3 regions of the Aeromonas enteropelogenes genome follow, and region 3 is predicted to be linked to each of the others. Evidence: predicted binding sites of a transcription regulator. Region 3 holds the regulator's gene; each other region holds the start of a gene.
What was found. The regulator sigma-54, encoded in region 3, starts transcription at its own class of promoters, with help from an activator protein. The targets are predictions, from matches to a motif close to TGGCACNGTTTTNGCTT.
Positions count from the first base shown of each region.

Region 1 (2,268 bases), 550 kb from region 3:
TGTCCATGGCATCGCCCGGATGGATCTTGTTGATGATACCGTCCAGACCGGCCATCAGCTGGGCCGCAAACGCCAGGTACGGGTTGGCAGCCGGGTCCGGGAAGCGCACTTCGATACGACGGGCTTTCGGGCTCGGTACCACCGGGATACGGATGGAAGCTGAGCGGTTGCGGGCGGAGTAGGCCAGCATGACCGGGGCTTCATAGCCCGGCACCAGACGCTTGTAAGAGTTGGTGGTCGGGTTGGCGAAGGCGTTGATGGCCTTGGCGTGCTTGATGATGCCGCCGATGTAGTGCAGGGCCATCTCGGACAGACCGCCGTACAGGTCGCCGGCGAACAGGTTGACGCCGTTCTTGGCCAGGGACTGGTGGCAGTGCATGCCGGAGCCGTTGTCACCGAACATGGGTTTCGGCATGAAGGTGACGGTCTTGTTGTAGGCGTGGGCCACGTTGTGGATCACGTACTTCAGCACCTGTACTTCGTCAGCCTTCAGGGTGAGGGTGTTGAAGCGGGTCGCGATCTCGTTCTGACCGGCAGTGGCCACTTCGTGGTGGTGAGCTTCAACAACCTGGCCCATCTCTTCCAGCACCAGACACATGGCGGCACGGATGTCCTGGGAGGAGTCAACCGGGGCAACCGGGAAGTAGCCACCCTTGACGAAGGGACGGTGACCCTTGTTGCCGTGCTCGTAGTTGGTACCGGAGTTCCAGGCAGCTTCTTCGGATTCGATCTTCACGAAGCTGTGGCCCATGGTGTTGGAGAAGGTGATGTTGTCGAACATGAAGAATTCCGGCTCCGGCCCGAACAGCACGGTGTCGGCGATGCCGCTGGACTTCAGGAAATCTTCGGCACGCTTGGCGATGGAGCGCGGGTCGCGGTCATAGCCTTGCATGGTGGCAGGTTCCAGCACGTCACAGACTATGTTCAGAGTGGTCTCTTCGGTGAAGGGATCCAGTTTGGCGGAGGCCGGGTCCGGCATCAGTACCATGTCGGACTCGTTGATGCCTTTCCAGCCGCCGATGGAAGAACCATCGAACATCTTGCCGTCTTCGAAGAAATCTTCATCAACCTGATGAGCAGGGATGGATACGTGCTGCTCTTTACCCTTGGTATCGGTAAAGCGCAGATCAACAAACTTGACTTCGTGTTCCTGGATCAGGGCCAAAACGTTCTGGGCTGACATGCTAAGTAACCTCCGGTGTTAAAACTCTTTTGGGTGAATGCGTCGTCGTATTCACATAAGCCAGTATCGTGCCAAGTTTGTGACAGCTTGATTTCAGGGCAGTCCCGGCAGGATGGCTCCCCAAAAGTAGGCGCTTTCGCGTCGAAATGCATCAAATTAGTGCGGCGCTGGATCGTTTTGGTGCACTGAAATGGTGCGCAATAACGGAGTCACGAGGCGCCCAAGCAGGCTTTGTGGGGCGGGTCTATGATCCAGATCCGTTGATGTGCGCGAATGTACTGCAATTCTGCTAGGCAGATCACAAAGGCGAGAGTACAATTAGCGCCCAATTTTACCCGGTGTATTGAGGCGAGAATGTTAGATAATTTACGCAATATTGCGATTATTGCGCACGTTGACCACGGCAAAACCACGCTGGTGGACAAGCTGCTGCAGCAGTCCGGTACCCTGGACCGCTCCACGGAAGGTCAGGAACGGATCATGGACTCCAATGATCTGGAACGGGAACGTGGCATCACCATTCTCGCCAAGAACACTGCGATCCGCTGGAACGACTACCGCATCAACATCGTGGATACCCCAGGTCACGCCGACTTCGGTGGTGAAGTTGAGCGCGTACTCTCCATGGTTGACTCCGTGCTGCTGCTGGTTGACGCGGTAGACGGCCCGATGCCGCAGACCCGTTTCGTGACCCAGAAGGCATTTGCCCAAGGTCTGAAGCCGATCGTGGTGATCAACAAGGTTGACCGTCCGGGTGCCCGTCCTGACTGGGTAATGGATCAGGTATTCGACCTGTTCGACAACCTGGGTGCCACCGACGAGCAGCTGGACTTCAAAGTTGTTTACGCCTCTGCACTGAACGGTTGGGCCACCATGGATCTGGACACTCCGTCCGAGAACATGGAACCCCTGTTCCAGGCCATCGTCGACAACGTGGAAGCGCCGAAAGCTGACACCAACGGCGCATTCCAGATGCAAATCTCCCAGCTGGACTACAACTCCTACGTGGGCGTTATCGGTATCGGCCGCATCACCCGTGGTCGCGTCAAGACCAACCAGCAGGTGACCGTGGTCGGCGCCGATGG
Region 1 is NZ_CP083625.1:1,579,953-1,582,220, forward strand. It holds gene glnA (glutamate--ammonia ligase) at 1-1,183, opposite strand, end outside; gene typA (translational GTPase TypA) at 1,538-2,268, shown strand, end outside.
Region 1: glnA (glutamate--ammonia ligase) is a predicted target of sigma-54. The motif match lies at 1,241-1,257, and genes of this name have one in related genera.

Region 2 (2,268 bases), 1.8 Mb from region 3:
AATTGTTCGCACCGACTTTCTGCACCATTGCCTGGTTGAATACTCCGCTGAGGGATGTATGCAGAATAACATGCAAATCCTTGAGGTTGGGATTATTCCGGATTTCAGCCGTGAAGGTATAACCATCCATTTCCGGCATCTCTATATCCGAAATGACCAGTGCAATCTGATCCTTGATCGGGCCATTTTTGGCCATCTCCAGCAACATGTTCAGTGCATCCCGACCATCTTTGGCCAGCACGCACTCCACTCCGATAGCCTGCAGCGCACGCTGAACCTGCTTGCGAGCAACAGAGGAGTCATCGGCCACCAGTACGGGACGACCCAATGTCGGGTGTTCAACGCTAGCTTCCACCAACTCTTGGCTCACTTCGGTTGAGACAGGGGAGATCTCGTTCAGGATGCGCTCTACATCCAGTATCTCGACCAGCTCCCCATCCACCTCGGTGACGGCCGTCATGTAGTTGATACGACCCGCACCTTTGGGGGGCGGCAGAATGGACTCCCAGTTCATGTTGATGATGCGCTCGACCGAGTGCACCAGAAACCCTTGAATGGAGCGGTTGTATTCGGAAATGATGATAAAACACTTGCTCAGATCTTCGATGGGACGTTTGCCCATCGCCATGCTCAGATCGATGACCGAAATGGTCTGGCCACGAATGTGGGCGACCCCGCGAATGCAGGAATTCAATTTGGGCATCACGGTCAGAGGGGGACACTGCAGCACTTCACGTACTTTGAATACGTTGATGCCAAATCTTTGACGACCATTGAGACGAAACAACAACAACTCCAGCCGGTTTTGCCCCACTAGCTGGGTGCGTTGGTTGACCGAGTCCAGAATACTGGCCATAAACACTCCCTAAAAACGCTTGGCACTGTTCATGCATGCGTAATGGATTGCGTCAGACTATCGATGTAGAAACGAACAAATCCTGAAGCAATCATAGTTAATTTGGTGATATGCGTGGATAACTTATCGACCAACGAGCGAAAATGATTAATCGACTTTTACTCATCAGCCTTTTTTTCGGCAGCATCTCCTCCAGCTACGCGTCGGACGTCACGGACTACCTGCAAGAAAGAGCGCAAGAATTCGTCTACGAGCAACTGGCTGTGCCGCTTGATGCCAGGACGGAGGTCACTGCAGCGACTCTGGATGAGCGTCTACCGCTGACCCGTTGTGAAGACAGCCTGACCATCTCCCTCCCGGCAAAAATGGAAATTCGCCGTAATACAACAGTTTACATGAAGTGCGAGGAAGACAAACCCTGGGATGTCTATTTACCTGTGCGGGTGAGCATCCAGAAACCCTATGTCACCGTCGCCAACCCGGTTGCAAAGGGGGATCTGCTGACCGAAAGCCAGCTGGTACTGGCCTATCTGGATCAGACCCTGATCCGGGGCGACTACCTCAGTGACACCGCGGCCCTCATAGGGGTGCGCAGCAAGCGGGAACTCAAGCCGGGGCAACCCGTCCGGTTAAGCCAGGTCTGCGTGGTGTGCAAAGGGGATCAGGTCACCCTGACCGCAGAAAATAACCACTTTGAAATCAAAACAATGGCCCGAGCCTTGCAAGATGGCAGCTTCGGAGAGATCATCAGGCTCGTCAACATTCGCTCCGGTAAAACCGTGCAGGGAAAGGTCAGCGCAGTGGGTGCCGTCACGGTCACTTTCTAATATCCGGATCGTCGACAACTTTTTTCTAAAGTTCTGACCTGGCGTACCGATAAACAGGTAAGCGAACCTTAAAGCAGACGAAGGTAATCAAAATGGCCATCAACAATATCAACAACTTGGCGAACAATCGGTTGCAAAATACCGGTAACAGCCAGGGAACAGGCAGCAAATCGGTTGCCTCTTCCCCCGACAGCAAGTCCACGGCGGTCAGACAGGATTCTGTCTCCCTGACCAACGAGGCCCAGCAATTGCAAAAGATGCAACAAAACCTCAATGCCGCCTCGACCGGCAATGAGAGCAAAGTCGAGCGCCTGAAAAAGGCCGTCGCCAGTGGCGAGTACCAAGTCAACAACGAAGCGGTTGCCCGCAAGATGTTCAGCTTCGAAACCAACCTGGACAAGATGCTGGGATGATGGACCTGCCTTCGTTACTGCACACTCAGGATGACTACCTCACCCGGATGCAAGGCATTCTGGAAGAAGAGTTCAACCTGCTCAAACAGCACCAGGCACTGGCCCTGCCTGAGCTGAGCGAGCGCAAACAACAGCTGCTGGGCGCCATCGAGGCGCTGGACAAGACCCTGGC
Region 2 is NZ_CP083625.1:2,854,098-2,856,365, reverse strand. It holds gene LA321_RS13470 (chemotaxis protein CheV) at 1-856, opposite strand, end outside; gene flgA (flagellar basal body P-ring formation chaperone FlgA) at 1,000-1,683, shown strand; gene flgM (flagellar biosynthesis anti-sigma factor FlgM) at 1,776-2,096, shown strand; gene LA321_RS13455 (flagella synthesis protein FlgN) at 2,093-2,268, shown strand, end outside.
Region 2: flgA (flagellar basal body P-ring formation chaperone FlgA) is a predicted target of sigma-54. The motif match lies at 877-893, and genes of this name have one in related genera.

Region 3 (2,268 bases):
GGGCGGAAATTCATCGTCGATACGACCATGAGGGATCGCGATACCGGCACCGATCCCGGTACTGCCCATTTTTTCGCGGGCCAGCAAGCATTCAAACAGCGCCTGGCGTGAGGTGCCCAGGCGCTCGGCGGCCAGCTCGCTGATGATTTCGAGGGCCCGTTTCTTGCTAGTACAAGGGACTGCACTCTTGGTGCAGTCCCGACTCAGTATGTGTTCAAGTTGCATGGTTATTTTTTATTTAACTTGTCTTTATGCTTGATGATCTGCCTGTCCAGCTTGTCGAGCAGGGTATCTATCGCGGCATACATATCGGCATGCTCGGAGTTGGCGAAGACCTCACCGCCACTGACATGCAGTTTGGCTTCGGCGATCTGGTTCAGTTTTTCCACGCTCAGCACCACATGCACGTTGTTGATGTGGTCGAAGTGACGCTCGAGTTTGGCAAATTTGTTATTCACATAATCACGCAGAGCTTCGGTAATCTCGACATGGTGTCCGGTCAGGTTAATTTGCATAACGTCATCCTTTTGTTTTGCCTAAACCAGGCGTTTGCGCTGATTGGAAGGTGGGATAAACAGGGATTCGCGGTACTTAGCGATCGTGCGTCTAGCCACCATAATACCCTGTTCGGCCAGCAAATCCGCGATCTTGCTATCACTTAGCGGCTTGGCGGGGTTCTCCGCCGTCACCAGCTTCTTGATGAGCGCACGGATTGCGGTCGATGAGCACTCTCCTCCTCCTTCTGTATTCACATGGCTGGAGAAAAAAAACTTCAGTTCGAAAATACCGCGGGGGGTATGCATGTATTTCTGGGTTGTTACACGGGAGATGGTCGACTCGTGCATTTCCACCGCTTCGGCGATATCGTTGAGCACCATCGGCTTCATCGCCTCTTCACCATATTCGAAAAAGCCCTGTTGCTGCTCGACGATGCAGCTGGCCACTTTCAACAGGGTGTCGTTACGGCTCTCAAGGCTCTTGATGAACCACTTGGCTTCCTGCAAGTGGGAGCGGATAAACTGGGTATCCGTGCTGCTACGGGCATTACGTGCCATAGCGGCATAGGTCTCGTTGACCCGAATGCGCGGGGATGAATCGGGATTGAGTTCAACCACCCAGCGATTCTGCCGTTTGACTACGGAGACGTCCGGGATCACGTACTGGGAGTCGCTCTGGATGATGCCGTTGCCCGGCCGCGGCTCCAGCAGCTGGATCAGATCCAGCACCTCCTTGAGGTCGCTCTCCTTGAGCCGGGTCTTGCGGGCCAGGGTGCGGTAATCGCGATTGCCAAGCAGATCCATGTGCTCCTGGATCACCTCCTTGGCCTCACTGATCCAGGGAGTCTCGGGGTCGTACTGTTCCAGCTGGATCAGCAGACACTCCTGCACCGAACGGGCGGCAATTCCCACGGGATCGAAGTGTTGCACCCGCTTGAGCACGACCTCGATTTCATCGAGTTCGACCTCCACTTCGTCGCTGCTCACCGCCGCCTGAATATCTTCCAGCGACACTGTCAGATAACCGGATTCGTCGATGGCATCTATGATGGCAAGCGCGATGGCGGCATCCACATCGCTGAACGGGGTGAGGCGCATCTGCCACAACAGGTAGTCCTGCAGGTTCTCGGTGGTCTCCCCCTGGTAGACGGTGTCATCCCCATCATGGATGGGTCCGGCACTCTGGGCCGTCCCCGCGGAATAGACCTCGTCCCAGGTCGTATCGACCGGCAACTCGTCCGGCATCTGATCCTGGGCCATGGCATCGCTGGAATCCAGCTGGCTGGCATCAACCTGATCTTGCGGGGATGTCTCCTGCACCTCGCTCTCTTCCTGCTCCAGCAGGGGATTGTTTTCGAGCGCTTGCTGAATTTCCTGCTGAAGTTCCAGAGAGGAGAGCTGGAGCAGACGAATCGCTTGTTGTAATTGCGGCGTCATGGTCAGGGATTGACCGAGACGCAACTGTAATGTCGGCTTCATCTACGTCGGGATATCCTTATGTTCAGCGAGGCACGCGGCAAAGGAAATGAAGGCATGCCCCCTTACTATAGACTGAATTGATCGCCCAAATAGACGCGCTTGACCTGCTCATCGGCGAGGATATCAGCCGGCGCACCTTCAGCAATCATCTGGCCGTGGCTGACGATATAGGCCTTCTCACATACGTCCAGAGTCTCTCTGACGTTGTGGTCGGTGATCAAGACGCCCAGCCCCCTATCTTTCAGGTGCTGGATGATCTTCTTGATGTCTATCACAGAAATGGGATCCACAC
Region 3 is NZ_CP083625.1:1,027,684-1,029,951, forward strand. It holds gene ptsN (PTS IIA-like nitrogen regulatory protein PtsN) at 1-225, opposite strand, end outside; gene hpf (ribosome hibernation promoting factor) at 228-515, opposite strand; gene LA321_RS04800 (RNA polymerase factor sigma-54) at 537-1,976, opposite strand; gene lptB (LPS export ABC transporter ATP-binding protein) at 2,042-2,268, opposite strand, start outside.